DNA from 2 places in the Chengkuizengella sediminis genome. Region 1 is predicted to be linked to the other one. Evidence: a T-box and tRNA genes for the amino acid it is inferred to sense, from the RefSeq annotation. Region 1 holds a T-box; the other holds one or more tRNA genes.

Evidence for each region. The T-box of region 1 lies ahead of argS (arginine--tRNA ligase). A T-box ahead of a tRNA ligase gene usually reads a tRNA of that ligase, here a tRNA-Arg.
Region 2: it encodes a tRNA-Arg, which carries the amino acid that the T-box ahead of argS (arginine--tRNA ligase) is inferred to sense. The anticodon was not compared.

The regions. Positions count from the first base shown of each region.
Region 1 is NZ_SIJC01000002.1:83,543-99,836, forward strand. It holds gene EPK97_RS04935 (TIGR01777 family oxidoreductase) at 1-184, opposite strand, end outside; gene EPK97_RS04940 (thiol-disulfide oxidoreductase DCC family protein) at 205-606, opposite strand; gene EPK97_RS04945 (dienelactone hydrolase family protein) at 699-1,298, shown strand; gene EPK97_RS04950 (GNAT family N-acetyltransferase) at 1,323-1,805, shown strand; gene EPK97_RS04955 (GNAT family N-acetyltransferase) at 1,893-2,360, shown strand; gene EPK97_RS04960 (carbohydrate-binding protein) at 2,619-4,904, shown strand; gene EPK97_RS04965 (hypothetical protein) at 5,089-5,535, shown strand; gene EPK97_RS04970 (helix-turn-helix transcriptional regulator) at 5,538-5,765, shown strand; gene EPK97_RS04975 (NAD(P)-dependent alcohol dehydrogenase) at 5,842-6,822, shown strand; gene EPK97_RS04980 (NAD(P)-dependent alcohol dehydrogenase) at 7,071-8,045, shown strand; gene EPK97_RS04985 (response regulator transcription factor) at 8,199-8,822, opposite strand; gene EPK97_RS04990 (sensor histidine kinase) at 8,844-10,199, opposite strand; gene EPK97_RS04995 (MDR family MFS transporter) at 10,370-11,596, opposite strand; gene EPK97_RS05000 (gamma-glutamylcyclotransferase family protein) at 11,991-12,398, shown strand; T-box leader at 12,460-12,686, shown strand; gene argS (arginine--tRNA ligase) at 13,027-14,736, shown strand; gene arsC (arsenate reductase (thioredoxin)) at 14,845-15,270, shown strand; gene map (type I methionyl aminopeptidase) at 15,378-16,124, opposite strand.
Region 2 is NZ_SIJC01000010.1:112,117-128,410, reverse strand. It holds gene trxB (thioredoxin-disulfide reductase) at 1-49, shown strand, start outside; gene EPK97_RS17625 (ROK family glucokinase) at 555-1,505, shown strand; gene rapZ (RNase adapter RapZ) at 1,529-2,413, shown strand; gene EPK97_RS17615 (gluconeogenesis factor YvcK family protein) at 2,429-3,406, shown strand; gene whiA (DNA-binding protein WhiA) at 3,412-4,338, shown strand; gene EPK97_RS17605 (HPr family phosphocarrier protein) at 4,451-4,720, shown strand; gene EPK97_RS17600 (SIMPL domain-containing protein) at 4,911-5,666, shown strand; gene EPK97_RS17595 (SIMPL domain-containing protein) at 5,791-6,543, shown strand; gene clpP (ATP-dependent Clp endopeptidase proteolytic subunit ClpP) at 6,640-7,224, opposite strand; tRNA gene EPK97_RS17585 (tRNA-Arg) at 7,348-7,422, opposite strand; gene EPK97_RS17580 (sugar-binding transcriptional regulator) at 7,781-8,803, shown strand; gene gap (type I glyceraldehyde-3-phosphate dehydrogenase) at 8,889-9,893, shown strand; gene EPK97_RS17570 (phosphoglycerate kinase) at 10,026-11,207, shown strand; gene tpiA (triose-phosphate isomerase) at 11,244-11,996, shown strand; gene gpmI (2,3-bisphosphoglycerate-independent phosphoglycerate mutase) at 11,998-13,536, shown strand; gene eno (phosphopyruvate hydratase) at 13,552-14,835, shown strand; gene EPK97_RS17550 (sugar phosphate isomerase/epimerase family protein) at 15,132-15,893, shown strand; gene secG (preprotein translocase subunit SecG) at 15,951-16,190, shown strand.

The DNA of each region.
Region 1 (16,294 bases):
CTTCTATTTCTTTTTGCCAATCTCCTAGAGTTTGACCATCCCAATGAACATATCTAATATGATTTTTAGTTGATGAAGGCTGTCTAGTTAAAATAACAACTTCATAACCTAGTTTAACTAAATAGTTAGCTAGTGAAGTACCTAAAAATCCAGAGCCACCAGGCATTATTATTTTACGACTCATCAATCTCACCCCTTATGCAACTAGTCTAGAAATTTTTCTCTATGTTCCTTACTTGGAATCATACATTGCTCACTTTTGCCAAACCACCGATATCTATTTTTTGCAATCCAATCATAAACAACATCCCTTATCGATTTTGGTATAATGATGAAAGCATAGAGTACAGGCCATAAGTTTTTTAATAATAAACATAAACGAAGTGCTGCAGTTGATTTAGTATAAGCTCTGTCCCCTTGAATAAGGACAATCGTACTGATTTCTTTTGTGTTTAAGTTATACTGCTTAAGGAACTTTTGTCCAGTACCGGATTGTAATGAAGCAAATTTGATGTTTCCTTTTAAATCTCTTGAGAGAATAAATTGAACAACACCATTACATAAATTGCAGACACCGTCAAAGAGTAAAATAGATGGTTTATTCATTGTAATTAGCTCCTTACTGTTTAAGTATACCTTGACGTATAGATTTTCGTTAGTTCTAAATTTTATAGTACTTTGGAATAGGAGACTTTCACATGTATACTCGTTTTTCAAATTCAAATGAAGTCGTTATTTTACTTCATGAAATATACGGAATAAATAAACATATGATTGATACAGCAGATTTGATAGAAGAGTTAGGAATTGATGTCATTATTCCCAACCTGCTCAACCATGAAAAAGTTTATAACTATGATGAAGAACATGAAGCCTATCAAAACTTTAAAATGAATGTTGGTTTTGAAAAAAGTACTGCTAAAGTGAAAAAGTTAATCAGTGAGTATTCAGAAAAATATGGTAAAATGTCATTAGTTGGATATAGTGTGGGGGCAACAATTGCATGGTTATGTAGTGAAAGTCACCTGTGTGATAGGGTAGTTTGTTATTACGGCTCTCGCATCAGAGAAAATTTGAACATAAAACCACAAATACCAACCTTGTTATTTTTACCTGAAAAAGAAAAATCATTTCTTGTAGATGATCTTTACAATAAGCTTACTCAAAAACAAAGTGAACACAATGAAGTACATACTTATAAAGCGAATCATGGTTTCGCAGACCCATACTCAAAATATTATAACAAAGAAGCTTATAAACGTTCATTTCATCAAATGGTTAATTTTTTAAGGGTTTGAATTTATTTAAAAAGGAGAATTAAAATGACTTTTGAATTAATACCTATGACAGCAGTTCACTATGAAAAATTTACTTCACATAGTATAAATCATTTTGCTAATCAAAAAGTTAAAGCGGGTACATGGCTACAAGAGGATGCATTGAATAAATCAAAAGAGACTTATGAGCATTTATTGCCTCAAGGATTAAATACAAATTTACATTATTTACTCTCTATCGTAAATGAAGGGCAAACGATAGGATGGTTATGGTATTTTTTTGATGATTCAAAGTTACAAAAAGAAGCTTTTATCTATGATTTTTATATATATGAAGAACATCAAGGGAGAGGTTTTGGAAAATCATCACTTTCAGCATTAGATATGCTAGCAAGAGATAAGGGAATAAAAAAGATCTCACTTCATGTTTTTGCTCATAATAAACGTGCAAAGCAACTATATGAAAAGATGGGTTTCGAAGCTACAGATATTAGCATGTCAAAAGTACTAGAAACTACTATTCTATAGAAGGATTCGTAGATTATTACTCAAATCATTATAACATCGAAACTAGCTTTAACAAATATTTTGATGTTGAAAAAGGGAGAATGTTAAATGGCCATCATGTTAAAGCCAATGTCTGAAGAGATTTATAAAAAGTTTACTTCAAACATAATAATTGACTATGCAGAAGACAAAGTAGAAGCAGGTACATGGTTAGAGGAGGAAGCATTAGAGAAATCAAAGGAAGATTTTGAGCGGTCATTACCTCAAGGAAGGCATACGAAACAACATTTTTTACTTTCTATTGTAAATGAAGAGCTGACGATAGGATGGTTATGGTATTTTTTTGATGATTCAAAGTTACAAAAAGAAGCTTTTATTTACGAATTTTACATATATGAAGAACAAAGAGGAAAGGGATATGGAATAGAATCACTCACAGCATTGGACAAGTTGGTAAGAGAAAAAGGAATTGAAAAGATTTCTCTCCATGTATTTGCGCATAACGAACGTGCAATACACCTTTATAAAAAAATGAATTATGAACCTACGGCTATTAGCATGTCTAAAAAACTGTAAGTAAAATTAGAAGATAAACTTGGTCTTTATTATGCAAACAGTAACAGCTCAAAACGTTGCGATGTATGAGTGATTTCTTAAAGTTTTTAATAATTAAATTTAAGCAGCTAACATGACTTTGTTGGCTGCTTTTTTGGAATATGCAAATGTTTACATTGAAAACGATACCAACAAGTGTTACTATGTTCTATATTTACTCTTTTAAACGATAACATTAGACAAGCTGAACAGTTACTATGAAAAAGGGAGAGGACTAACATGATCAAATTTAAGAGGAGAAGTTTACATTTATTCATGATGCTATCACTAGTTTTGATGCTAACTTTTAGCACTATGAATTTTGGTTTTGCAAGCGCTAACAATAATAGTGTACAAGTATGGATGACAACCGTAGATGAGCAAAAACTACTAGAACAGCAAGTAGATATTTTTTTTGAAACAGATACAACCTTTAACCCAATTACTATTCAAGTTGATGAAAATATACAGTATCAAGAAATAGATGGTTTTGGAGCAGCAGTTTCTGGTTCAGCTGCTTACTTAATTAATCAATTAGATTCAGCTCAACAATCTGAGCTTTTAAACGATTTATTCGGAAAAGATGGAGTGAATTTCAGTTTTGTTCGTCATACGATCGGGGCTTCAGATTTTTCATTATCTTCTTATACTTATGATGATTTACCACAAGGTCAAACGGATTTAAGCTTGGAGCAATTTTCGATCTCTCAAGAACAAGTCAATGTGATTCCTGTGTTGAAGGACATTAAAGGGATCAATACAGATGTAAAAATCTTAGGGACTCCATGGAGTGCACCTGCTTGGATGAAAAATAATGAGGAGTTAAACGGAGGTACTTTAAACCCAGATTACTACCAAGTTTATGCTGAATATTTAGCGAAATATGTACAAAGTTATGAGAATGAAGGACTACCAATTTACGCGATAACAGTTCAAAATGAACCGCATCATGAAACTAGTGGGTATCCAAGTATGTATATGAGTGCTGAAGAGCAAACCAATTTTATTAAAAACAATCTAGGTCCAACATTTGAAGCACAAAGTTTGGATACAAAAATATTAAGCTGGGATCACAACTGGAATGAATTTGAGTATCCAATTCAGGTACTAGAAGATCCAGTTGCGAAGACTTATGTAGATGGAAGTGCATTTCATTGTTATGGAGGAACACCGGATAAGCAATCAGAAGTACACAATGCTCACCCAGATAAAGGAATATGGTTTACTGAATGTTCTGGTGGTGAGTGGGATACTGATTTTGATGTGAATATGAAATGGAATATGTCCAATGTAGTGATTGGGTCTATACGAAATTGGTCAAAATCCGTTCTGTTATGGAATTTAGCTTTAGATGAAAACTTTGGACCCATTAATGGCGGTTGTACAGATTGTCGTGGCGTCGTCACAATAGATTCAAATTCTGGAGAAATCACAAAAAATGTTGAGTATTATGTTCTAGGTCATGTTAGTAAATTTGTAGATCCAGGTGCAGTAAGGATTGATTCCAATTATGATGAAAGAATAGAGACAGTGGCCTTTAAAAATCCCGATGGATCAAAAGTATTACTTGCACATAATAATTCTGAACATGAACAAACGTTTAAAGTAAAATCTGGTAGTGACGGTTTTGAGTATACGCTCCCTGTTGGGGCAGTTGCCACATTTGTCTGGGAAGGAAACTTTGATACAAATGGTATCAATGCCTTTGATAAAATTGAAGCAGAAGATTTTAATGCAATGAGTGGAATTGAAACGGAAACAAATGGTGACGTTGTTAATGTGGGTTGGACGGATAATGGAGATTATATCATGTTTGAAAATGTGGATTTTGGAAATGGAGCAGTAAACATTGATACTAGAGTAGGTTCGGCATCTGAAGGTGGAACACTAGAATTAAGAATTGGTAGTTTATCCGGAACCTTAATTGGTGAAGTAAATGTGAATAATACAGGAGGATGGCAAACTTATGATGTCGTAAAAGCTGATGTCTTTAGTGCAAAAGGAATTAATGATTTATATGTTATATTTAAAGGTGGTAATGGAATCGGGAATGTAGATTGGATTCAGTTCCAACCATTCACTCAACAAAATTTAATCAATGACAGTGGATTTGAAACAGGTGATTTATCCAACTGGAATGAATGGCACCCTGACAATCAACAGTTAGCTCAAAGTATAGATAATGATGATCCACTAAACGGAAATTATAAATTAGTACACTGGTCCTCTTCAGATTATCAGCAATTAACGAGCCAAATCTTGGACGTACCAAATGGCACTTATAAAGCATCGGTTTGGGTGAGATCAGGTGGAGGTCAAAACGAACTTCATTTATTTGCTAAAGGATATGGTGGGGAAGAATTACAAACGGTTATAGGTTCTGAACCTGAAAGTACGTGGACTCAATATCTTATTGAAAACATTCAAGTAACCGAAGGACAATTAGAAATTGGAATTTGGTCTAATTCCCCAGGAAATAGTTGGGCGATATTTGATGACTTCGAGTTGATTCAGGAATATAGATAAGTATAATAAAAACCCAAATAATACTTCCTTCTTAATTTAAGAGGGGAGTATTTTTTTGTGAGGAACCCCAGGAATTATTTTCCTGATAAATGTAAAATATATTTGATATAATGAATAGTTTATATTACTATATGTATATAAAATTTTACTAAAAGTAAATATAAACAGACAAAAGGAGGAAAATATGTCCTACGAAGAAAAAAACAATATCGTATCTTTAATTAGCACCATACTGATTTCTTCAGGTTTTTTCATTTATGTATTACAAAATTACCAGGAAGGGAGCTTAGATTCGGCAAATGTCTTTAATTTTTGGGGATCCGTCTTCTTTCTCTTAATTATCGTGACAATTGTGTCCAATATCATCTTGCATATTATATTCGGGATTATCAATACAATAGCAACCAAAGAAGAAATACCTTCAATTTCGGATGAACGAGATAAATTAATTGAATTGAAAGCAACAAGAAACTCTTATTATGTATTTGTAGCTGGGTTTTTGCTTGCAATGGGATCTCTGGTCTTTGATATGTCACCGAATGTGATGTTCTCCATATTATTTATCTCTGGATCTGCGGCATCGATGATGGATAGTATTTCAAAGCTCTACTTTTATCGGAGAGGATTTTAAAGATGGACAAATGTCTTATTAGCAACAATATTCGCAAATTACGTTTTTACCATGATGAAATGACCCAAAAACAATTGGCTGAAAAAGTGGGTGTGACAAGACAAACAATCGTAGCGATCGAAAAGGAAAAGTATTCCCCTTCTCTTGAATTGGCTTTTCGAATTGCTCACGTTTTTAACTCACCGTTGGAAGAAGTATTCTCTTTCTCTTTAGAAGATGAAACTAAATAAAGCTGTCATAGTTAAGGGTTAACAGCGGTGCATTTTTAAGCATAAGCGTTAAATCAGCAGAAAGGAAGGATACAAAATGAAGGCTGTTGTATATCATAAATACGGTTTACCGAATGTCCTTGAAGTAAAAGAGATAGCAAAACCTACTCCCAAGGACAATGAAGTACTAGTAAGGATATATGAGACAATTGTAACACCAACTGACTGCGTCACACGAAAGGGTACCCCATTTATTATCAGACTTTTTAATGGCGTCATAAGACCCAAAAACACCATGCTTGGGGCTTACCCAGCCGGGGAAATTGAAGCGGTAGGCAAAAATGTGAAATTACTCAAAAAAGGTGACCAGGTTTTTGGATCTACCGGTACTGGTTTAGGCGCTCATGCTGAGTACAAATGTCTTCCTGAAGAAGGGGTGGTGGCAATAAAACCGGCAAATATGACCTATGGGGAAGCCGCTGCCGTCCCTTATGGAGCATTAACAGCATTGACTTTCCTTAGAGATAAGGCAAATATCCAGAGTGGACAAAAAATCCTTATCATTGGCGCTTCTGGAGGGATAGGTACTTTTGCGGTGCAGCTTGCCAAGTATTATGGTGCAGAAGTAACCGGGATATGCAGCACTACGAATTTAGAATTAGTCAAATCTTTGGGAGCCGATAACGTAATTGATTACACGAAAGAGGATTTTACCAAAACCGGCCAGACCTATGACATTATTTTTGATGTGGTAGGTAAGAGTTCATTTTTACATTGTAAAAGCTTGCTAAAGCAAAGAGGAATCTATCTATCAACTGTCCCTACGCTGGCAATAATGCTTCAAATGTTATGGACATCAAAGATCGGCAGCAAAAAAGCAATGTTTGCGGCCACAAGTTTTTCGTGGTCGCAAAAAGATTTAAATTACCTCAAAGAGCTTGTTGAGGCGGGAACGATAAAATCGGTCATAGATAGACGTTATCCTTTGGAACAAATGGTCGAAGCTCATAGGTATGTAGAAAAAAGACATAAGAAGGGAAATGTAGTGATAACTTTGGAACATAAAAACCAAACATAAAGTACTGCACTCACCATGTTTTATTTATTTTTTTGATTTCTACATGTCTTCCATCCTAATAAATATATCAAGTATCCTCATCTTCTTATCCAATCTATTTATTGAAATTCTTTTAAATATCCTATATCAATTTTTACATTAGCCGCTTAAGGTTCAAACACGGGATCAATTCCCTTTAAGGAAGTTATTTTTTTGAGGAAAAAAACTTAAATTTGACTTCTAAAAATATTATTCGAGGAGGAATACCTATGAAAGCAATCACATGTACAAAATACGGATCACCCGATGTTCTTCAGCTCAAGGAGGTAGTAAAACCTACTCCCAAGGACAATGAAGTAATGATAAAAGTATATGAGACAATAGTATCGCCAGTGGACTGCGCCTTTCGAAAGGGTGAACCATTTATTTCAAGATTTTTCACTGGTCTCACAAGACCCAAAAATACTATACCGGGATTTTTATTATCGGGAGAAATTCAAGAAGTAGGCAAAGATGTAAAATCATTTAAGAAAGGTGACCAAGTTATTGCATCTACCATGTTTGGTGCTAATGCCGAGTATATATGTTTGCCTGAGGAAGGAGAACTGGCAATAAAACCGATTAATATAACCTACGAGGATGCGGCCGCAGTCTGTGATGGGGCATTAACTGCATTACCTTTTCTTAGAGATACGGCAAACATTCAGAGCGGACAAAAAGTTCTTATCAATGGTGCTTCTGGATCAATAGGTACTTCTGCGATACAGTTAGCCAAGTATTATGGGGCAGAAGTGACCGGGGTATGCAGTACCACAAATTTAGAATTAGTTAAATCTCTAGGGGCAGATAAGGTCATTGATTACACGAAAGAGGATTTTACCAAAACCGGTCAAACCTACGATATTATTTTTGACACGGTAGGCAAGAGTTCATTTTCACGATGTAAAAGATCGCTAAAGCAAAGTGGGGTTTATCTTTCAACTGTTCTTACGCTGTCAATTATTCTTCCAATGTTATGGACTTCAAAGATCGGCAGTAAAAAAGCAATTATTTCGTTCACAGGTTTGAGGCCATCAAGTGAAAAAACTGAAGATCTAAAATTCCTCAAAGAGCTTATAGAGGCTGGAGCGATTAGATCGGTCATTGATAGACGTTACCCATTCGAACAAATTGAAGAGGCTCACAGGTATGTCGAAAAAGGACACAAAAAAGGAAGTGTAATTATAACTTTGACAGGTAGTTAGTGATCACTTCACACCCAAGGTAATGTGAGTGAACTCAGTTGAAGCAGCTTTGCTTGCAGAAGTTGTAGTTTCTCAACAATCTTAAAATACTCCCTTCTATAGAGGGGAGTATTAAAGTGCTTTATTTATGATAGTAGTTAAAAGTGAGTAAAGTTATAATCCCTTTCTTTTCACTTTTTTTACGGCTTCCTTACTGCTTTTTACACCTAGCTTTTTTAAAATTTTATTCACTTGGTTTTTTAATGTACTTTCTGATTTATATAATTTTCTTCCGATTTCCGTTTGTGTCATGCCTTTTTCGATATGTTGGAACACTTCTTTTTCGGCAGGTGTTAGTTTTTGAAGTTGTTCTTCTCTTTTTAAACGATGGAACTCTTCTTTGAATACTTCCATCGGATGTGAATGAGAAAAGGCAAAACGTATGACATGTGGGAGTTGATGAAAGTCGGGTTTAGCTACATAATTAATTGCTCCTGCTGTAAATGCTTTTTTTATAATTTCCTCGTCATTTAAAGAGGTAAGCATGATGATTTTAGCTTCGGGATTTGACTCAGAGATCTCAACAGCTGTATAAATCCCATCTAGTTGATTTTCAGTTAAGTTAATATCTAATAAAACAACATCAAATTCAGTATTAGATACGAGCTCTAATGCTGCTTCGTGAGTTGTGGCTTTACCAATCACTTGAATATCATGTTCGTGATTTAAAAATTCGGTAATCATTTGCAGCCAATCTAAATCGTCTTCAACTAGCAATATTTTAATTTTTTTATTCATATCCAAACTCCATTCTCATTTTCAAACCATCATTTTATTTGGAAAGAACAACTTAACTTCTGTTCCCATATTTTCTTCACTATACAGTTCAATTGAACCACCACATTGCTGCATGACATTATAACAGTAGGATAACCCTAACCCATAATTTTGTTTTTTATTTTTTGTCGTGAAAAACGGATCTAATACATATTTTAAATTTTTACTAGAAATACCTTTACCGTTATCCTTTATGGATACAACAATGTGTTTTCGGGTTTTGTAGGTGACGACAGATAATGACCCACCTATAGGCATGGATTCTATGGCATTTTTCAAGATATTGTTAAATACTTCTTGGATATGTGTTCGATCACAAAATAGATTGATATTTTCGATAAGTGATAAATTTATTTGGATCTTTTTTTTCTCTAAATCTGACTTTAAGTTCTCTAAGCACTCTACGATTAATTCGTCAAGCCCATTTGTTGTTTCTTTAAATTGTATGTCCTTCATTTGATCTTGGATGCGGTCAACCATTTCCTGCATATGGTTTGAAGCTCTATTAATAATATTGAAATATACATCAATATCTTGGTTGGTTACTTCCAATGACTTTTTTAAGTTTTCTGTAGTTAATGTGATTTTTCCAATTTCATTTTTTAACGTATGGTTTAAAATAGCTGTACCAGAACTTACTGATTTTATTGTTGTATTTAAGTGATCTTTCTCAATGTTCACTTTCATACCTAACACCCCATAACGAAAGCTGAAAAAAAGAGCAGTGACTAATGAAAATATAATAAAAACACTAACGTAAGGAAAAAAATAAAAATTAGGATCATATACCCTCATAATGTTTATAAAGAAAAGAATAGATAAAATTGTAGGTACTATGATGAAAAAGGTAATGAGTTTATTTTTCCTTTTTAAAGGATGTTTTTCAGTTACAAATGTGAAGGTTAATAGAAAACATGAAAGGATATAATAAGGTGCAACCCAGTACAGTAATAATAAATAATTTAATTTCAATATAGGGAAGTATGTTGTAGTAAATAACATGATTATAACGGGAAGTAAAAGAACTATTTTTAATAAAGAACGCCATTTTTTATTGAAAAACTCTGAATAGACTATTGCAAAAATAAGTACTCCATATGGTGTTAATGTTTGATTGATAAAATCTAATATATGTTGAATTGTATTAAATAAATAATATAGGTTTGAAAAATTTTCTCTTAAGAGTGAGGGCAAAATCAAAGCTCTTATCGTATCCGCTAAGCCACCTAAACTTGCAAATAACAAAAAGGCTGATGCCCATCGATTGGACTCATTTTTTGGGTTGATTACGACTAAAAATAAAGCAATGATAAATAATACGATAAAATAAAAAAACATTCAAATCACCCTTGGTTAGTGAGTAATATTCTCTAATTATCATAACACGTTTTTGAGGATCTTATTTTTGTAGAATAAAGTGCCGACTAATTTAGAAGGGAATAGGTGGCCGAAGCCAGAACCTATTCCTTAGATCAATATATAATACTTCGAGTAGTGTGAAAGTTGTTTTACAATGAATAATCTAAATTTCGTTTTGTTTTTTTCATTAGTACATTCACATATATGAAGAGGGGAAATCCAATTGCACTAATTAAGGCTAAGATACCAAAAACAATGACAGGTGCCCCAAAACCAAATGCACCTAATAATACCCCACCTATTAAAGGTCCTACAGAACCACCCAGTGAGGTGAATCCCATCGCTCCAAAATAAGTTCCCTTCATTGAAGGATCAGCAATCTGATCAACAAACAGGTCATACATCGTAAACATCATGACTTCACCAATCGTAAAGATGATCATAGATAGTCCGATTAAATAGATAGATTCAAATAGACCAACTCCAAATAATCCGATAGAGGTTGTAAGTGTGCCTAACATGATTGAAATAATTGGCGAGAACCTTTTGCCAATACGAGTCACAGGATACTGGACAACGAGTACCGTAATCGCGTTTAAAATAATGAGAGAAGTATATAAGGCAACTCCATTTTCAAAATAAGTAGCATTTTTAAAAAATTGTGGCATTGTAGAACCAAATTGAGAATAACCGATTACCCCAAATATGAAGGCAATAACTGCTACTAGAAAAACTAAGTCTTGTCGCAATGCACTCAAAGCTTTCATCATTGTTATTTTTTCTTTTGTTTCTATTTTTTTATTTGAGTCCCTATGTTTTGGTAAAATATATAATAAGGAGATTGCATACAACAAATATACGATCGCAGTGATGACAAAAGTTATGGTGGATTTAGAGCTCCCTATTAAAAATCCAACTAGTGGTCCTACTGCAGCACCAACGTTAATCGCTGCATATCTTAAATTAAAAACGAGTAGTTTATTTTTCTGTTTTGTCACATCAGATAATAATGCTCTTGAGGAGGGTTCAAAAAAGGAACTGCATAATCCATTAAGTGCGTTTAAAATAAAAAACATAAAGACATGAGTGGCTAAAGCAAAACCTAAAAAAACAAAAGCCCATACAAAAATTGAAATGAGCATTACATTTTCTCGTCCGTATCGATCCGATAGATTTCCACCTATAAAACTACCAGGAATTCTCGTAAATGCACTAACTCCTAAGATCACTCCTATCATTACAGGGCTTATTCCATGAACCACCGATAAATAAATAGCAAGAAAAGGCATGGTCATAAAGGTAGCTGCACGAGTGAAAAGAGTTCCAAATATAATACTTTTACTTACAGGGTTAATTGATCTAAGTCTTTGTAACATGTAGACCCCTTCTTCCGTTTTTGATATTGAAAAATTATACATGAATCCGATCATTTAATCAAACAAATGTTCTTATTGAACAGTGGGAAAATGTTCATATTTTATATCCCAACGCCATCTGTTTCACTGTTTGAAACTCAGTTTCATTAAGTGGGTTGTTTATATTATACTGGATGTTAACAAATAAAACCACACTTTTTTAATGTAGTCATTATTTTTTGGTAATTTCTCTATTACAATGTTTATTTTAAAATTTTATCTAATGTATGCCGTTATAACATCGGCTCATAGATTTAACTAATCCTACAACTTTAGACTGAGTTAAAAAGTACATAACTGATGGATAAACAATATTTTTTCAATTGGGAATTAATTTTTAGGAGGAGAATTTTAAATGAAACCTATTTTTGTGTATGGCTCATTAATGAAAAAAGCTATGTACGGTGCATACGAACATTTTTTAAAAGGGAATACGGAAAAAGAGGTAAGTGGAACAATACAAGGAAAGATGCATGTGGTTGCTAAATACCCTGCTGTGATTGAAGGGGAAGGTGAAATTGTAGGAGAGTTAATGTATATAAAGCATCAAAAGTATAGGGCAGTATTAAAAAGCTTGGATATTTTTGAAGAGTATATGGAGGGAAAACCTGAAAAAAGCATGTATCTAAGAAAATCTAAAATAGTGAGCACAGATTTAAATGAAAAAGTAGAAGCATGGGTATATATTTGGAATCAAAGTGTTGAAGATCTAATTAAAGTTGAGGATGGGGATTGGATTAAACACAGCATGGTTGATTTTTAAACAATCCCCTCTTTACATTCAAAACCGTTTCATTTAAAATGTTCATAATATAATTTTATCATCATAATCAGTGATTGGGAGAGTACTCATGTTTGAGAGTCAAAGCGAGCCGAGATTGGTGGAAGTCGGTACGGAGAACATGAAGAAGCGGACCCATGAGATGATCTTTTGAACTTAAAAGTAGGAAGATCCGGTAGCTCCGATATCGTATTTAAGTGGCATGAATGATGGTATGATTTTCATGCACGAAGAGTGGTACCACGGGAATATAAAACTCTCGTCTCTATATTGAGACGGGAGTTTTTCAGTTCGTGGACGAACTGATGCAGGCGTTCACCACAAGGACGTGTTGAGAACTTAGCCAGCGTACCTATTAAGGATGAATTGATGTCTACGTTGGCCACATGGACGTGGCTGGTCTTAGTAGAGGAACCTTAGTTGGACGAACTGATGCAGGCGTTCACCACAAGGACGTGTTGTGAATTTAGCCGACCAATCTTATTTGGACGAACTGCCAAAACAGGATGTTTTGGTGCATCGTTGTCCACAAGGAAGTGGACGATTTTAGATGTAAACATTAATACGTTCACCACACATATAAAAATATCAAAATCAAGGAGTGAGAAAGATGCTAAAAGAGACCATTGCTAACATATTAAAGGATGTTATATTACTAAGCACAGAAGAAATTGAACAATTGCTTGAAGTTCCACCAAATGCAGAACTAGGAGATATTGCTTTCCCTTGTTTTATATTAGCTAAAAAGTACAAAAAAAATCCAACAATTATAGCTGCAGAATTGGTAGAACAATTAAAAAATGATCTAAAACTTGAAAATATCAACATACACTCTCAAGGAGCATACATTAATTTTTTCTTTGAAAACAATGTATGGTCAGAAAAATTATTGAATTCTATTTTACAAGAAGATTTTACAAAGATGGATATTGGCAAAAATGAGCGTATTATAATTGACATGTCTTCACCTAACATTGCCAAACCTTTTGGAATTGGACACCTTCGTTCCACTATGATTGGAAATGCTTTGTATCACATATATAAAGTTGCAGGGTATGATGCTGTAAGAGTGAATCATTTGGGTGACTGGGGAACCCAGTTTGGTAAACAAATCACAGCTTATAAACGTTGGGGAGATCAACAAAAAATGAAAGATAACGCGATCCATGAATGCCTTCAGTTATACGTGAAATTTCATGAGGAAGCAGAACAAGATCCTGAACTTGAAAAAGAAGCACGTATATGGTTTAAGAAGCTGGAAGAGGGTGATGAGGAAGCAATAAAACTTTGGAATTATTTTATTGAATTAAGTCTTAAAGAGTTTAAACTAATGTATGAAAAACTAGGTGTAGACTTTGATCATTATTTAGGAGAAAGTTTTTATAATGACAAAATGGAACCTGTTGTAATAGAGCTTAAAGAAAAAGGTCTACTTGAAAAAAGTGAAGGGGCCATGGTTGTTCGTTTAGATGAATTAGATATGCCTCCTTGTTTAATATTAAAATCAGATGGAACTACCATTTATCCTACTAGAGATTTGGCAACAGCCATTTATCGCCATGAACAAATGAAAGGAAGTAAAATCTTATATGTAGTTGGAGCGGAACAGCAATTGCACTTTAAGCAGGTTTTTGCAGTGCTTGATAAAATCGGTAAAGGTTGGTCCAATGATTGTGAGCATATTTCTTTTGGTTTAATGAAATTTGAAGGTAAAAAGATGTCTACACGTCGCGGTAAGGTTATCTTTTTAGAAAAAGTATTAGAAGAAGCTGTTTCAAAAGCGAAAGAGATTATTAATCAAAAAAATCCTGATTTGTTTAACAAGGATGAAGTTGCTGAAGCCATTGGAATTGGATCAGTTATATTTAATGATTTGAAAAATAATCGTATACAGGAAGTGGACTTTTCACTCGAAGATGCTTTAAACTTTGAGGGGGAGACAGGAGCGTATGTTCAATGTACTTATGCTCGTATCCAAAGTTTACTTGAAAAGGGAGAGTGGAAAGAATCTTGGATAAACGATCATTTGAATCCGGTTGACGGGAAATATTTGAATGATCCTTCTTCTTGGACTTTATCTAAGGAGTTGATGAATTTTCAACAGATCATAGAACTAGCGTTATTTAAAAACGAACCTTCTGTTGTTGCACGTTACGCTTTAGAAGTTGCCAAAAAATTTAATCGCTATTATAATAATGTACGAATAAATGTTGATGATATGAACGAGAAAAAATCCAAATTGGTGCTGACGTATGCAACAGGGAAAATCCTAAAACAGGTTTTACAATGTTTAGGTCTCAAATCACCTTCAAAAATATAAATGATGAAAACATTGATGAATTTACACAAAAGGCTGTGTTTTAACATTGTGATAACATTTATAATTTAAAATAAATTAACAAATACAACAAATCAAAGGAGTTCAACGATGACTGAAAGAAAATTAGTATATTTTTTATGTACAGGCAATTCATGTAGAAGTCAGATGGCTGATGGATTTTTAAGAGCTCTTGGAAGTGAAAAGTATGAAGTGAAAAGTGCTGGTTTAGAAGCACATGGTCTGAATCCGCGTGCTGTTCAAGTTATGAAAGATGCAGGCGTTGACATTAGCAACAATAGTTCTGATGTCATTGATCCTGAAATTTTAAATAAAGCAGATTATGTCATCACATTGTGCGGACATGCAGATGAACATTGCCCTGTCATTTCAAATAAAAATGTGGTCAAATGGCACTGGGGATTTGAAGATCCAGCAAAAGCAACAGGAACTGAAGATGAAATTATGATGCGGTTTAGAGAAGTGAGAGATTCCATTAAAGATAGAATTGCAACATTTGTGGAATCAGGAAATTAAAAGATTGAAAAATCGGTAAATAAATAGAGGAAAAAGATGTAGATTCTGATCCATGTATGGTACATCTTCCTCTATTTTTTATGTTTTGGAGTATAGTAATTATAATCTTATAATTCCGTTAAAATGAAAGGGCCATTTTTTGTTATCGCTAAGGTATGTTCATACTGTGTCGATAACGAGCCGTCTAGTGTACGTGCCGTCCAACCATCATCATCTAATTTACAATATGGAGCTCCTATATTTAACATGGGCTCAATAGTTATTACCATTCCTTCCTCTAGATAAGCTCCTTGATCTGAAGGTCCAAAATGTGGGATGAATGGATCTTCATGCATTTTTTTACCAATCCCATGACCTGCAAACTCTTTCACAACACTATATTTTTTTAATTCAGAGAATGTTTGAATAGCGTGAGATATGTCCCCAACACGATTTCCGACTTGGGCTTGTTTTATTCCTACATGAAGTGCTTCTAAAGTTGTATCTAACAATTTTTGTGCATCTTCAGAAATGTTGCCTACCGAATAACTCCAGGCTGAATCAGCTAACCAACCATTTAAATTAACAACAAAATCAATCGTTACAATATCTCCTTCTTTAAGGGGAGTTTCATTAGGGAAACCATGACAAATGACATCATTTACTGAACCACAAGTAGCAAATGGATAACCTTGAAAACCTTTTTGCTCTGGTGTGGCTCCATGATCTTGCAAGTATTTTTCAACAAATGTATCTATTTCTATAGTTGAAATACCTGGTTTAATTAATTTACTAACTTGTTGATGACACTCCGCTAATAATATTCCTGATTCTCTCATCAAGGAGATTTCATCTTTATTTTTTAGTCTTATCATTTTTAAAACTCCTTTCACATTTGATTTTTGATCAATGTAATTCACTGAGTGATCAATCTTGTATTTTATTGTAAGTAGACTTAATAAGGGAGAAATGGGTTAAAGAGGACATTTTCTCTAATGTGAAATACTTAACTTATTTAAATGGTTATCTATTTTATATTTAAATT
Region 2 (16,294 bases), on a different contig from region 1:
GAAGTATTTAGAAGGAAGCGCAGTCCACGACTGGAGCCAAACGTTATAATACCCACAAAAGTGATGTGAAGGCCGACTAAAGTGGAGAACGCCGGCACCCAAAAAAAGTGAAAAGAAACTCGCCAATCGGCGAGTTTTCTGTTTGCTTATTTCTGATAATTGAAAATTGTCGAAAGAAATCGGTTTATGACATTAGTTTGATAATTACTTAATTGTAATGTTGACCATAGTATTCTTTGCTATAGATAAGTGTCTTGACCTTGTCATAAGCATAGCTTATAGTGAAAGTTAAAAGGTTATTCTAATAACCACATAAAAACGTAGGATTACCTGTTAACACCGACATGTTTAGGTGATAAATGTCGAGACCAGCACGTCCAAAGCAGGGGCACAATCAGAAATGATGGAGGCGATCCATTTCGTTTAAAAAGTCCCCTTTTTTTCATTACATGATGTCAGCGTAGTTAAAGTTGAACATTGTCATTGATGCTGAAAATGGAACTTTTTAGATGAGAAATGAAGTTAAATTAATAAAAAAATTTGAGGTGTAAAGAATGTTAGAGCAGATTTATATAGGTGTAGATCTAGGAGGAACAACCGTTAAAGTTGGAATTTGTGATAGTAAAGGGAAGTTAATTCAAACCTATGAAGGTCCTACGGAATCTGAAGGGGGATATGAACAAGTTACAGACAATATCACAACCTATGTAAAAAAAATTGTTGAAGACTCTACTTTTAGCTGGGACAATGTGGCTGGTATTGGAGCAGGTATTGCAGGATTTGTGGACAAAAATGGATTAGTGAAGAGAGCAGCTAATTTAGGCTGGGAAAATGTCCATGTGAAAAACGTTTTAGAAGAAAAGACCGGGAAGCCAGTCATTGTAAATAATGATGCGAATGTTGCTGCGTTAGGGGAAGTTTGGAGTGGTGCTGGAGCTGGCGTTTCAGATGTCATTTGTTACACGTTAGGTACAGGTGTTGGTGGCGGTATTATTATAGAAGATAAAATACATCAAGGGTTCAATGGGATGGCTGGAGAAATCGGTCATATGTCAGTTGTACCAGATTTGGAAGCTATTCAATGTGGATGCGGGCAAAAAGGGTGTCTTGAAACAGTATCTTCAGCTACAGGTATAATCCGTATGGCTAAAGATGCAGTAGAGAGAGGCGAGAGAACGTCTTTGTCATTGCTTGACACTATTACTGCGAAGGATGTATTTGATGCAGCGAGAGTAAATGATGAGGTATCTATTCGAATCGTAATGAGAGCGGCTTATTATTTAGGAAGATCAATGTCGATGTTGGCATTTGTGTTAAATCCACAAAGATTTATTGTTGGAGGAGGAGTATCAAAAGCAGGAGATATTTTATTTGATCAAATTCAAGAGAATTTTGAGAAATTCACACCAGATGCAATTAAAGAAGGTGTGGATATCGTCCCTGCTACATTAGGGAATGATGCGGGTATCGTTGGTGCTGCAGGTTTGAATTTATTTAAAATTTAGCCTTACCACAAGGGGGAGAAATCATGGAGAACTCCAATCATATAGCTAAATTAGTAATTGTAACGGGAATGTCGGGTGCAGGTAAAACTGTGGCTGTGCAATGTTTAGAAGATTTGGGTTTTTTCTGTGTAGATAATTTACCGCCCGTATTAATTCCTAAGTTTGCTGATTTGATCGAACAATCAAATGGTAGAATTGGTAAAGTTGCGTTAGTGATCGATTTAAGAGGAAGAGAGTTTTTTGAAGCATTATCTGATTCTCTTAATTATATAAAAAACAACCACACAATAAAGTATGAAATCCTATTTTTGGATGCTACAGATTCTGTGCTTGTACAAAGATATAAAGAAAGTCGCAGACGTCATCCATTGGCTTCCGAAGGACTACCGTTAGATGGAATACAGTTAGAGCGTAAAATGCTTGAGGAGTTAAAAGGTTCATCCACCTTGGTTGTGGACACGAGCCATTTAAAATTGGCAGAACTTAAACAAAAAATCTCATCTAGTTTTACTGAAAACCAACAAAATGGAATTCACATTAATGTGATGTCTTTTGGTTTTAAATATGGAACACCTATTGATGCAGACTTAATTTTTGATGTTCGTTTCTTACCAAATCCTCATTATATTGAACAGCTTAGACCCCATACTGGGAAAAACACTGAGGTTTATGATTATGTCATGAAGTGGGGCGACACACAAACCTTTTTAACGAAATTATTAGATTTACTACATTTCTTGATCCCACAATATATCAAGGAAGGCAAAAGTCAAATTGTGATCGGTATTGGATGTACAGGTGGTAAACATAGATCTGTTGCTATCGCTGAGTATTTAGGGAGAATGATCGGCAATAGTGAGTCAGAAGTGATTAGAGTAAGCCACCGAGATTCAGATCGAGACCATTAGTTGGGGGGGGCTTAAATGGATAGTAACTTAGAGCTTCCTAAAATTGTTGTCATAGGTGGCGGTACAGGTCTTTCTGTTATGTTAAGAGGTTTGAAAAAGAAACCTCTAGATATTACAGCCATTGTTACTGTAGCTGATGATGGTGGGAGTTCAGGCATTCTAAGATCTGAACTACAAATTCCTCCACCAGGTGATATTAGGAATGTTATAACAGCCTTAGCAGATGCTGAACCCATACTTTCTCAAGTATTATCTCATCGCTTTACCACTGGGACAGGGCTTGCAGGTCATAGTGTAGGTAATTTAATTCTTGCTGCTATGACAGATATTACTGGTGATTTTGTCACGGGTATAAAAGAACTAAGTAGGGTTTTAGCTGTTAGAGGAAGAGTGCTACCTGCTTCTGGTCAAGCCATTGTTTTAAAGGCAGAGATGGAAGATGGTAGTATTATTGTTGGGGAATCTCAAATCCCAAAAGTGGGAAAAAAGATAAAGAAGGTTTTTATTGAAAAAAGTGAAGTTACTCCTTTGCTGGAGGCAATTGAAGCGATTAAGGAAGCAGATGCCATTTTGATCGGGCCTGGAAGCTTATATACTAGTATCATTCCTAATCTATTAGTTCCTCAAATTGCGGATACGATTGATCAATCTACTGCTGTTAAAATATACGTCAGCAATGTAATGACACAACCAGGAGAAACAGATAATTATACGGTAAACGATCACTTACAGGCTATTTATCAGCATATGGGGTATCATATTTTTGACTATGTCATTGTAAACAATGAAGAAATTCCATCACATGTTCAACAAAAGTATGCAGAAAAAGGTGCCTTACCAGTAAAAGTAGATTTAGATGAGATTTTAAAAAACGGTTTTGAAGTCATATCTGACAAACTTGTGTTATATCGAACTTATTTACGGCATGATGCTGAAAAACTGAGCATGCATATTTATCAATTAGTTGAACGTGGGTTGTCAAGGAAGAGGTGATTCGTTTGTCCTTTGCGGCACAAACGAAAAAAGAACTAACGTTGATTGAAGTAGATCGCTGCTGTGCGATGGCTGAGCTTTCAGCACTAATTCGTATGAATGGAACGATTAAAATAACCAATCAGAGAGTGGTATTGGATATTTTAACTGAGAATGCAGCAATAGCTAGGAGAATGTATTCTTTAATAAAAAAACAATTTAACATTCATACTGAAATTTTAGTTCAAAAGAAAATGCGGTTGAAGAAAAATAATGTTTATATTGTTCGAATACCTGATCAAGTTCAGTCACTATTGTCTGATCTGAGAATTGTATCAGAAGGGTTTATTTTTAAAACGAACATTGATCAACAAATCATTCAAGATACATGCTGTAAAAGAGCATACTTAAGAGGTGCTTTTCTTGCAGCGGGGTCAGTTAATAATCCAGAAGGCTCTTCGTATCATCTTGAAATTGCTTCAATGTATGAGGATCATTGTAATGCTCTTTGTGATTTAGCAAATGAATTTGATTTAAACGCTAGATGTATTGAAAGGAAAAAAGGATTCATTTTTTACATCAAAGAAGGGGAGAAGATCATTTATTTGTTAAATATAATCGGTGCTCACCAAGCTTTGCTCAAATTTGAAGATGTTCGGATTATGAGAGATATGCGCAATTCAGTGAATAGGCTGGTGAACTGTGAGACAGCTAATCTTAATAAAACGATTGGTGCTGCAATGAGACAAATAGATAATATCAAACTGATTCAAGAAACAATGGGTTTGGATCATTTACCAGATAAATTGAGGGAAGTTGCAGAATTAAGATTACAGCATCCAGATTTAAATTTAACAGAGTTAGGTGAACTTTTAAGAGATAAGGTTAGTAAATCAGGAGTAAATCATCGCTTAAGAAAGATTGATAAGATAGCGGAGCAGATTAGGAATTGATTTCATATCTCTTTGAGAAGGCTTTATTAAGAGGTTTTCTTTATAGAATTAAAACGTTAATAGTGGTATAATATAAATATTTATAGAAGTAGTATAGGGGGTATTGAGGTTAATGGTTAATCACCCAGTCGTTGTAAAGTTAAAAACAGGACTTCATGCAAGACCAGCTGCATTGTTTGTACAAGAAGCTAATAAGTTTTCTTCAGAAATTTTTGTAGAAAAAGATGATAAAAAAGTAAATGCAAAAAGTATTATGGGAATTATGAGTTTAGCTATTAGTTCAGGTACGGAAATTAATATTAGCGCTGAAGGTTCTGATGCAGAACTAGCTGTAAACGCTCTAGTTGATTTATGCAGTAAGGAAGAATTAGAAACTCAGTAATGAATCATAAACAATGCAAGCCAGTGTTTAGCTTCTTCTTAGGAAGCTTGAATGCTGGTTTTTTACTTTTATACAAAATAAAGCCACGAATTTAATTTTCTCTTCTTCTCTTTTAAAACTGCAACCTTTTGTTTCCATGTATCGTCTAATTGTTTGAGAAGAGTCTTAATAAGAGGGGATGTTTTTTTATATGACGATGAAGCGGTTGTCCATATTGGTTTTTACCTTCATTTTAGCTACGATGACTTGGTTTATCATTTTACAAATCTCAGAAGGAAATGGAAAGGTTCAAGCTGAAGAAACTCAAACGACTAATAGTAATTCGATAACGGTTTCTGGTAACGGTGAGCTTACAGTCGAACCTGATGTTGCCTTCGTAACAGTGGCAATTGAAACAAAGGGGGATACAGCCAAAAATTCACAAGAGGAAAATGCCAAGATAGTGAAAGAAGTAGAGAACGTCATATCTGATACGTTTAAACTCAAAAAAGAAGATATACAAACCATTAGATTTAATGTTTATCCAAAGTATCAGTACAAAGAGAACCAGGCACCAGTATTATTAGGTTATGAAACAAATCATTCTTTGAAAATTACTTATAGAGATATACAACAAATTGGAAAATTGCTGGATGACTTAACAAAAGCAGGCGTAAATCGAGTAGACAACATTCAATTTGATACTGAAAAATCAGATGAATATGAATTAGCTGCGATTGAAAAGGCAATGAAGAATGCGAAGAAGAAAGCTGAAGTGATTGCCAAAGCGGAAAATAAAAATATCAAAGGCATCATTCATGTCGTTCAAGGAAACCCTACTTTTAGCAATCCGATTTCTCCATATGCATTAACAGAAGCAGAATTTTCAATGGATAATAACAATACGTCCATATCTAGTGGACAAATAAAAATCACTACGAATGTTAGTGTACAATATGAATTTTAATACACCCACAAAAGTGAGGTGAATCTCGGTAGAATAATTCTATTACTTTTGCGGGGCCGAGATCATAATGAAAAGATATTTGTTAAAAATAAGATAAAAGTTCATTCTAAAGGAGAGATTAAAGATGCAAATCACAAAAAAAAGAATTTCTATTATTGCACTAAGCATAGTGTTGGCTGCAGCAGCTTGGGTAGGTTTTTTCCAATCTACTAATGTAAAGGGAAGTGTAGAGGCACAGGAAGGTCAGACAAAGAGCCATACAATCACAGTGACAGGTAACGGAGAAATTATGGTAGAACCTGACGTAGCTTATGTTCAAGTTACAGTTGAAACAAAAGCAGACACAGCTAAAAAATCACAGGATGAAAATGCAAAAATTATGGCAAATGTTGAGAAAGTGTTGTACGACACATATAAGTTTAAAAAAGAAGATGTGAAAACAACAAGGTTTAATGTTCAACCAGAATATCAGTATATACAGGATGAAGCACCAAAATTGTTAGGTTACAAAACAAGCCATACTCTACAAATCACATATAGAGAGATAGATGAGATTGGTAAATTAGTAGATGATTTAACTAAAGCGGGTGTAAACCGTGTGGACAATATCCAGTTCGGAACAGAAAAATCAGATGAGTATGAATTAGAAGCGATTGAAAAAGCGATGGCAAATGCAAAGGAAAAAGCAACTACGATTGCAAAAACTGAAAATAAATCGATCAAAGGCATAGTAAATGTGGTTCAAGGTCGAGGTGTATCTATCAGTCCTCTTGGTGGTGCTACTGCTAAATTATATGCCGCTGAAGACTCATCTACTTCTATATCAACTGGTCAGATTAGTATTACAACACAAGTAACAGTGCAATACGACTTTTAAAATACCCCAAAATAACATTACAAAAAGTGAAAAAAGGCTTCGTAACTAAAACAGACCGTTCTATTAAGAACGGTCTGTTTTGTAAGTTATTATGATTTATTTTACTTTTTCAATTACTTCATCAATTAGACCATATTCCTTAGCTTCATCCGCACTCATAAAGTAATCACGGTCAGTATCTTTTTGAATTTTCTTTAAAGTTTGACCTGAACGATCAGCTAAAATACGATTTAATTTGTCTTTCATATTTACTATTCTTTTCGCTCTGATTTCAATATCACTCGCTTGACCTTCAGCACCACCAAGAGGTTGGTGAATCATAACTTCACTATTAGGTAAAGCATAACGTTTACCTTTTTCACCAGCAGCTAATAGGAAAGCTCCCATAGATGCTGCCATACCAACACAGATTGTAGAAACGTCTGGTTTAATAAACTGCATCGTATCAAAAATAGCCATTCCCGCAGTAATGGAACCACCAGGACTATTAATATATAAACTAATATCTTTGTCAGGATCATCAGATGCTAAAAATAACATTTGTGCAATGATGGAATTAGAAACGACATCATTTACGGGACTTCCGAGAAAAATAATGCGGTCTTTAAGAAGCCTTGAATAAATATCATATGCACGTTCTCCACGATTAGATTGTTCGACAACCATAGGTACGTAATTCATAAAATATACCTCCCAATTTATTGAAATGAATTTTTAAATATCATGTAGTATACATCATAACTTAAAAGCACACCAAAGGTCAAGAAAGGTCAAACAAAGATCAAAAAAAATGATTCATATTTATGGCGCGCTCGCGAGGAATTGAACCTCGATCTCAGGTTCCGGAGACCTGCGTCATATCCATTGGACCACGAGCGCAAATAAAAGTACACAGTACTTGCTATTATATGATATACCTAACATAAAATCAATACATTCAATTCGTGACTTTTGGATATATAATGGAGTTTATAAGCTTTACATTCTTACACTAAAGAGGTATAATTATTTCGAAAGCTGTTTAAATGGCTGTTTATTTTTTTGTCATAGTGGGACTTAAAATGATTATATGGGACAAATAAAGTCCAACGCAGTGAAACAACTCACTACAACTTAGATTTAATCAAACCTGCTAAGTATTTACAATCACGTATTCTCAGTTTTATAACCATTCGTAATAGAAGGTGAGTTTTTACGGAATGTTAATACAGGATGAATTGATTTGGAGTGAACACGTTTGCGGAAAATACTAGATATACAGAAACAGTTATTGCCTGATTTAACAGAAGTTTTAAATAAGCGATATACTATTTTGCATCATTTATTGCTTTCAGGTGTAGTCGGTCGAAGAACATTAGCTTCATCGTTGAATATGACAGAAAGAATATTAAGAGCAGAAGTTAATTTTTTGAAAGCTCAGGGACTTTTAGAGATTGAAACGATAGGTATGAGAATTAGTAACTCTGGAAAAGAACTTATAGAACAACTTCGTCCCATTATGAAGGAGTTATTAGGATTAACAGACCTTGAAGAACAAATTCAGAGTCGTTATGAATTAAAGCAAGTGGTCATAGTACCAGGAGATTCTGACTTCTCAGACTATTCGAAAAAAGAACTAGGTCGTGCTGGTGCGGCGATGTTGCTAAAATATGCTGCTAAAGAAGATATTATTGCAGTAGCTGGTGGTTCAACTACTTCAGAAATTGCAAATCAATTATCGGCATCTACTCATTTAAAAGGAAATTTATTCGTTCCTGCTAGAGGTGGATTAGGGGAAATGCTTGAGCTTCAAGCGAATACAATCGCATCAAGTATGGCCAAGAGGACAGGAGCTGGGTATCGACTGCTTCATGTACCAGACCACTTAAGTGAAGATGCTTATCAATCCTTGATTCAAGAACCTAATATTAAAGAAATTATTGATGTTATTCGAAAGTCTCGCATGGTTGTGCATGGAATAGGTGAAGCTATGGTTATGGCTGATAGACGAAAAGTGGATGATACAACTAGGAAAATCCTAGAGTCCGAGGGGGCGCTTGCAGAAGCATTTGGATACTATTTTAATCACAGAGGAGAAGTCGTTCATCAAATTCCTACAATTGGTTTAAGAATTGAAGATATAGGGCGGACTGAAATTGTCATTGGTGTAGCTGGCGGTAGCAGTAAGGCAGAAGCAATATCAGCTGTTTTGAAATTTGGTCATGAGAATGTTTTAGTCATCGATGAAGGTGCCGCGACAAAAATGGTAGAAGTCATGTGAAATTTATCAATTAATGAGTCATCATGACGTGCTTAAATGCCGTCTTGAAAATAATATATTTATTACTTTAGGGAGGAAATTTATTATGGTTAAAGTTGGAATTAATGGTTTTGGACGTATTGGACGTAACGTATTTCGTGCAGCATTAAATAATCCAGAGGTTGAAATTGTTGCAATTAATGATTTAACAGATGTGAACATGTTAGCGCATCTTTTAAAATATGATACAACTCATGGAAGATTAGATGCTACAGTTGAAGTTGGTGAAGCTTCACTAGTTGTAAATGGAAAAGAAATTAAAGTTTTTGCTGAACGTGATCCAGGAAACCTTCCTTGGGGAGATTACGGGGTAGAAATCGTTGTTGAATCTACAGGTATCTTCACTGAAAAGTCTAAAGCGGAAGCACATTTAAAAGGTGGAGCGAAAAAAGTAATTATCTCTGCACCTGCTAAAAACGAAGATGTTACCGTTGTATTAGGTGTTAACGAAGAACAATATGATGCAGCGAATCACACTGTAATTTCCAACGCATCTTGTACAACAAACTGTTTAGCACCATTTGCTAAAGTGCTTAGCGATAACTTTGGTATTGTAAAAGGAATGATGACAACCGTTCACTCCTATACAAATGATCAAAACACATTAGACTTACCACACAAAGATGCTCGTCGTGCACGTGCAGCTGCTGAAAACATTATTCCATCTACAACAGGGGCAGCAAAGGCAGTTTCTCTTGTATTACCAGAATTAAAAGGGAAATTAAATGGTATGGCAATGCGTGTGCCAACACCTAATGTTTCAGTAACTGATTTAGTTGTAGAATTAGAGAGAAACGTAACTGTGGAAGATGTAAACAATGCTTTAAAAGCAGCATCTGAAGGCCCATTAAAAGGAATTTTAAACTATTCTGAAGAACCTCTTGTATCTAGCGATTACAATGGTGATCCTGCTTCTTCTACAATTGATGCACTTTCTACAATGGTAGTTGGAGATAACATGGTAAAAGTAGTTTCTTGGTATGATAACGAATGGGGTTATTCTTGTCGAGTAGTTGATCTTTGTAGCTATGTTGCAAGTAAAGGATTATAATATTATTTAAATAGATATGATAGGAGGAGGAGAAAAATTTTCTCCTCTTTCCTCATTCTAATTTTCTTTTTAGGTAGAACTATGAGACGCAGGAGTATTTGTTACATAAAACCATAAGGAGGCTTACTTTTTATGAATAAACAAAGTATTCGTGATGTAGATGTAAATGGAAAAAAAGTTTTTGTACGCGTAGATTTTAATGTGCCTTTGAAGGATGGAAGGATCACAGATGACACACGTATTCGTGCAACATTGCCAACCATTCAACACTTGGTGGAGCAAGGTGCAAAAGTGATACTTGCAAGTCATTTAGGACGTCCTAAAGGTAATGTAGTTGAGGAAATGAGATTGACACCTGCTGCGGAACGGTTATCTAAGCTTATTGGAAAACCAGTAAAAAAATTAGATGAAGCTTTCGGACCTGCGGTTCAAGCCGAAATTGATCAATTAAATAACGGGGATATTGTTGTATTAGAAAATACTCGTTTTTATGCGGGTGAAGAAAAAAATGATCCTGAATTGGCCAAAGCTTTTGCTGATTTAGCAGACTTATATGTGAATGATGCTTTTGGAGCAGCTCATAGAGCGCATGCTTCAACAGAAGGAATTGCCAAACACATCCCAGCAGTTGCAGGATTTTTAATGGAAAAAGAGCTTGAAGTTTTAGGGAAAGCATTAAATAATCCAGAGCGACCATTCACAGCGATTGTGGGTGGGGCAAAAGTAAAAGATAAAATTGACGTTATTAATAAGTTAATTGAAATTGCGGATGACATTATCATCGGCGGTGGACTAGCTTATACGTTTATTAAAGCCCAAGGAAATGAGATTGGTAAATCATTAGTGGATAATGAGAAGTTGGATCTAGCTTTAGAATTTATTCAAAAGGCGAAAGATAAAGGTGTAAATTTCCACCTTCCAGTTGATGTTGTTGTGACTGATGATTTCAGTGCAGATGCAAATACGCAAATCGTGAATATAGATGAAATTCCAGCCGATTGGGAAGGCATAGATATCGGACCAAAATCACGAGAAAAATATAAAGAAATTATTTTGAATTCTAAATTAGTCGTATGGAATGGGCCAATGGGTGTGTTTGAAATCCAACCTTTTTCTCACGGTACAAAAGCCGTAGCACAAGCTTGTGCGGAAACATCCGGTTACACTGTCATTGGTGGAGGAGATTCTGCAGCGGCTGTAGAGAAATTTGATTTTGCTGATAAAATGGATCATATTTCAACAGGTGGAGGTGCTTCTCTTGAATTTATGGAAGGAAAAGCATTGCCAGGTGTTGTTGCTTTGAACGATAAGTAAGAATAAGATGAAATTATATAAAAGGAAGTGATCACAATGAGAGAGCCTATTATTGCTGGAAACTGGAAAATGTTTAAAACAGTAAGTGAAGCAGAAGCTTTTATCAACGAAGTAAAAGGTAATGCAGAGATTGAAGGGGTGGAAAGCGTCATTTGTGCTCCTTTTACAAACCTTCCTGCTTTAGTAGAAGCTGTGAAAGGTACGAAAATAAAAATAGGTGCACAAAACTTACATTGGGAAGAGAATGGTGCTTTTACGGGTGAAATCAGTGGAGCCATGTTACAAGATTTAGGTGTGAATTACGTTATCATTGGACACTCTGAAAGAAGAGCTTATTTTGCAGAAACAGATGAAACAGTGAATAAAAAAGTACATGCGGCATTTAAATATCATCTTACTCCAATTGTATGTGTAGGTGAAAAATTAGAGGAAAGAGAAGCAGGTCAAACGAAAGAGGTTTGTAAGCTGCAAGTAAACGAAGCTTTCAAAGGACTTTCCAAAGAGCAAGCAGCTCAAGTAGTGGTTGCTTATGAACCGATTTGGGCTATTGGAACAGGCAAATCCTCAACAGCGGAAGATGCGAACGAAGTGATTACCTATATTAGAGAACAACTTATAGCTTTATTTGATGTTGAAACTGCCAATCAAGTGCGTATTCAATATGGTGGAAGTGTAAAACCAAATAACGTTCGTGAATATATGAATCAATTAAGTATTGATGGAGCACTTGTAGGTGGAGCGAGTTTAGACCCTGCTTCCTTCACTCAATTAGTTGAGGGGGCAAAGTAATATGTCTGCACCTAAACCTGTTGCACTAATTATTTTGGATGGATTTGGACTTCGAAATGAAACAGTAGGTAACGCGGTAGCTCAAGCAAACAAGCCGAATTATGATCGCTACTTAGTAACATATCCAAATACTACACTAACAGCTGCTGGAGAAGCGGTTGGGCTTCCTGAAGGTCAGATGGGAAATTCAGAAGTTGGACATTTGAATATTGGAGCAGGTAGAACTGTCTATCAGGATCTTACACGTATTACAAAATCTATAAAAACAGGCGAATTTTTTGAAAACGAAACATTGTTAAAAGCTGTTCGACATGCAAAAGACAACAATCGAAAATTGCATTTGTATGCTCTTCTCTCAGATGGCGGAGTTCATTCACACCAAAATCATCTATACGCGATGTTGAAGATGGCAAAAAAAGAAGGTCTGGACGATGTATATATACATGCCTTTTTAGATGGTCGTGATGTAGCTCCGGATAGTGCGAAAGCCTACATGGAGGAATTGCTAAAGAAAATAAGTGAAATTGGTGTAGGGAAAATTGCAACGGTTCAAGGGCGTTATTATGCAATGGATCGTGATAAACGCTGGGACAGGGTAGAGAAGTCATATTGTGCCATGGTATATGGTGAAGGGCCAAAATATCATGATCCGATCAAAGCGATTGCAGAATCTTACGAACAATCCGTATACGATGAATTTGTATTGCCAACAGTCATTGTTGATCGTGACAATAATCCACGTGGACTCGTGGAAACGAATGATGCCGTTGTCTTTTTAAATTTTAGACCAGATCGTGCCATTCAATTATCTCAAGTATTTACAAATAAAGATTTCCGTGGATTTGACCGAGGGGAGCATTTTCCGGAAAATATTTATTATGTAAGTTTAACATTGTTTAGTGAAACCGTTGGCGGTTATGTTGCGTATAAACCGAAGGATTTGGATAATACGTTAGGAGAAGTTTTGGCCCAAAATAATAAGAAACAATTAAGAGCAGCTGAAACAGAAAAATATCCTCATGTTACGTTTTTCTTTAGTGGGGGTCGTGATGTTGAACTTCCTGGTGAAACGCGCTTGTTAATTAACTCACCAAAGGTAGCAACCTATGATTTACAACCTGAGATGAGTGCATATGAGTTGGCGGATGCAGTGGTGAAAGAAGTGGAATCTGATCAATTTGATGCCATTATATTAAATTTTGCGAATCCAGATATGGTTGGGCATTCGGGAAAATTAGAACCTACAATTAAGGCTGTTGAAGCTACGGATGAATGTTTGGGTAAAGTCGTTGAAGCAATCCTTGCAAAAGGTGGAGCTGCAGTCATTACAGCAGATCATGGTAATGCGGATGTTATTACTGATGAGAATGGACGCCCTCATACAGCACACACAACCAACCCAGTACCATTGATCGTAACAGATAAAAGTGTATCATTAAGAGAAGGTGGGATATTGGCAGATATTGCACCAACCCTACTAGAACTATTACAATTAAAACAACCTGAAGAAATGACAGGTACATCAATTATTAAAAAATAAGGAGTGTTTTTTGAAATGACTATAATTTCTGATCTTTACGCTCGTGAAGTACTAGATTCAAGAGGAAACCCAACTGTAGAAGTAGAAGTGTATTTAGAATCTGGAGCGCTTGGAACAGCAATCGTACCTTCAGGTGCATCCACAGGGGCTTATGAAGCAGTTGAGCTTCGTGATGGAGATAATAGCCGTTATTTAGGTAAAGGCGTTATTAAAGCGGTAGATAATGTAAATGAACTTATCGCACCAGAATTAATTGGATGGGATGCTTTAGATCAAGTGGGTATTGATCAAAAAATGATCGCACTTGATGGTACACCGAACAAAGCAAAACTTGGAGCGAATGCTATTCTTGCAGTTTCAATGGCAGTAGCTCGTGCTTGTGCTCAAGCATTAGATCTTCCTTTATATGCATACTTAGGTGGTTTCAATGCCAAAACCTTACCCGTTCCAATGATGAACATCGTTAATGGTGGGGAACACGCGGATAATAATGTAGATATTCAAGAATTTATGGTGCTTCCAGTGGGTGCTCCTAGCTTTAAAGAAGCATTACGTACAGGTGCGGAGATTTTCCATGCACTGAAAAAAGTACTAAAAGATAAAGGTTTAAATACTGCTGTAGGTGATGAAGGCGGTTTTGCTCCAAACCTTGGATCTAATGAAGAAGCAATTACAACGATCATTTCTGCAATAGAAGCTGCAGGGTATAAACCAGGTGAAGATGTAATGTTAGGAATGGACATCGCTTCTACTGAATTTTATAGAGACGGTAAATATGAATTATCAGGAGAAGGTAAATCCTTTACTTCAGAAGAATTTGTAGATTACTTAGCTGGTTTAGTTGAAAAGTATCCTATTATCTCCATTGAAGATGGATTAGCTGAAGATGATTGGGACGGATGGAAGTTACTTACTGAAAAAATCGGAAATAAAGTACAGCTTGTTGGGGATGACTTATTTGTAACAAATACAGAACGTCTTTCAACAGGGATTGAAAAAGGAATAGGAAACTCTATTCTAGTTAAAGTGAATCAGATTGGAACTTTAACTGAAACTTTTGATGCTATTGAAATGGCTAAACGTGCTGGTTATACAGCTGTTATTTCACACCGTTCTGGTGAAAGTGAAGATACTACGATTGCTGACATCGCAGTAGCAACAAATGCGGGTCAGATAAAAACAGGTGCTCCATCACGTACGGATCGTGTTGCAAAATACAACCAATTACTTCGCATTGAAGACGAATTGGCAAACATCGCTATTTATGGTGGAAAAGAAGCATTTTATAACTTAAAATAATTTACTTTTAAAGTTTACTACACCCCTCTTTCAAAGGTTGTTATAACCTCATAAGAGGGGTGTTTTGTTTTATCTCGTATCAACACTCCGTAAGAATACCTATTCCATTGAAAGAATGAAAATAAAAAACTCGAAAAAATCATCTTTTAACTCATCTATCCCATATATAAACTGTCGTGTCCATGCCAAAATAACATACAATTATAACTATTATGGCAATATGATTGTTGTTTGATCATCGTTATAATTTGAATATATAACATAAATATTTTTTCATTTCCATAGGAGGGTTTATTATGTCGATTCCAGTAGGTTTGCAATTATATACACTTCGAGAAGAAACGGAAAAGGATTTTGTAGGTACGTTAAAAGCAGTGGCGGATATGGGATATCAGGCAGTTGAATTTGCAGGTTATGGTGGTATAGAAGCCAAAGAAATGAAAAAAGTATTAAATGATCTAGGACTTAGCGCACCGTCCAGTCATGTGCCCATCGAATTACTTCTTACTCAGTTAGAAGAACAAATACAATACAGTGTGGAGATTGAAGCAAAGTATATTGTTTGTCCATATTTAGATGCAGGAACATATCTGCGTGGTGAGCAAAATTTAAAAAATACACTGATCAACTTTCAAAAGATTGCATTGAAGTGCAAAGAAAATGGACTTCAATTTGCTTACCATAATCATGATTTTGAATTTGAAAAATCGGTTGATGGTAAGTACATTTTAGACCATATTTACCAGTCAGTTGAAGCTGATTTATTAGTGGCTGAATTAGATTTATTTTGGGTGAAAAAAGCGGGACTAGATCCAATTCAATATCTATCTTCTCTCAAAAATCGTTGCCCAATTATTCATGTAAAAGACATGACAAATGATAATCGAAAAACATTTGCAGAAGTAGGACATGGTATTATCGATTATCCTTCCATATTTGAAATGGCTGAACAAATGGGAATTAAGTATTATATTGTTGAGCAAGATGTCTGCGAACGTTCTCCTCTTGAAAGCGTTAAAATGAGCATTGATTATTTAAAATCCATCGGTATTGCTTAAGGGTTGTTCGTATGATATAATATGTGCATTGATTTCTGTGCTTTTAGGAGGAACATTATGGGAACATTTCTAACAATTTTACTGGTAATCTTTTCTGTGGGATTAATTACAGTCGTGCTTTTACAAAAAGGGAAGAGTGCAGGGTTATCCGGTGCAATCAGCGGTGGTGCTGAACAATTATTCGGTAAACAAAAAGCTAGAGGATTAGATTTATTACTACAGCGTTTAACATTAGCATTAGCTGTTGGTTTTATTGTTTTAGCTCTAGTTGTATCATACATTTTCCCACCACTTTAATAATGAATAGGAAAACAATTTAAATTAAACAGCAGGTGAGTATCCTGCTGTTTTCTTTTTGTTTAATATTTGTGCATGATGTTTAATTGTGTTTTTACCCGAGA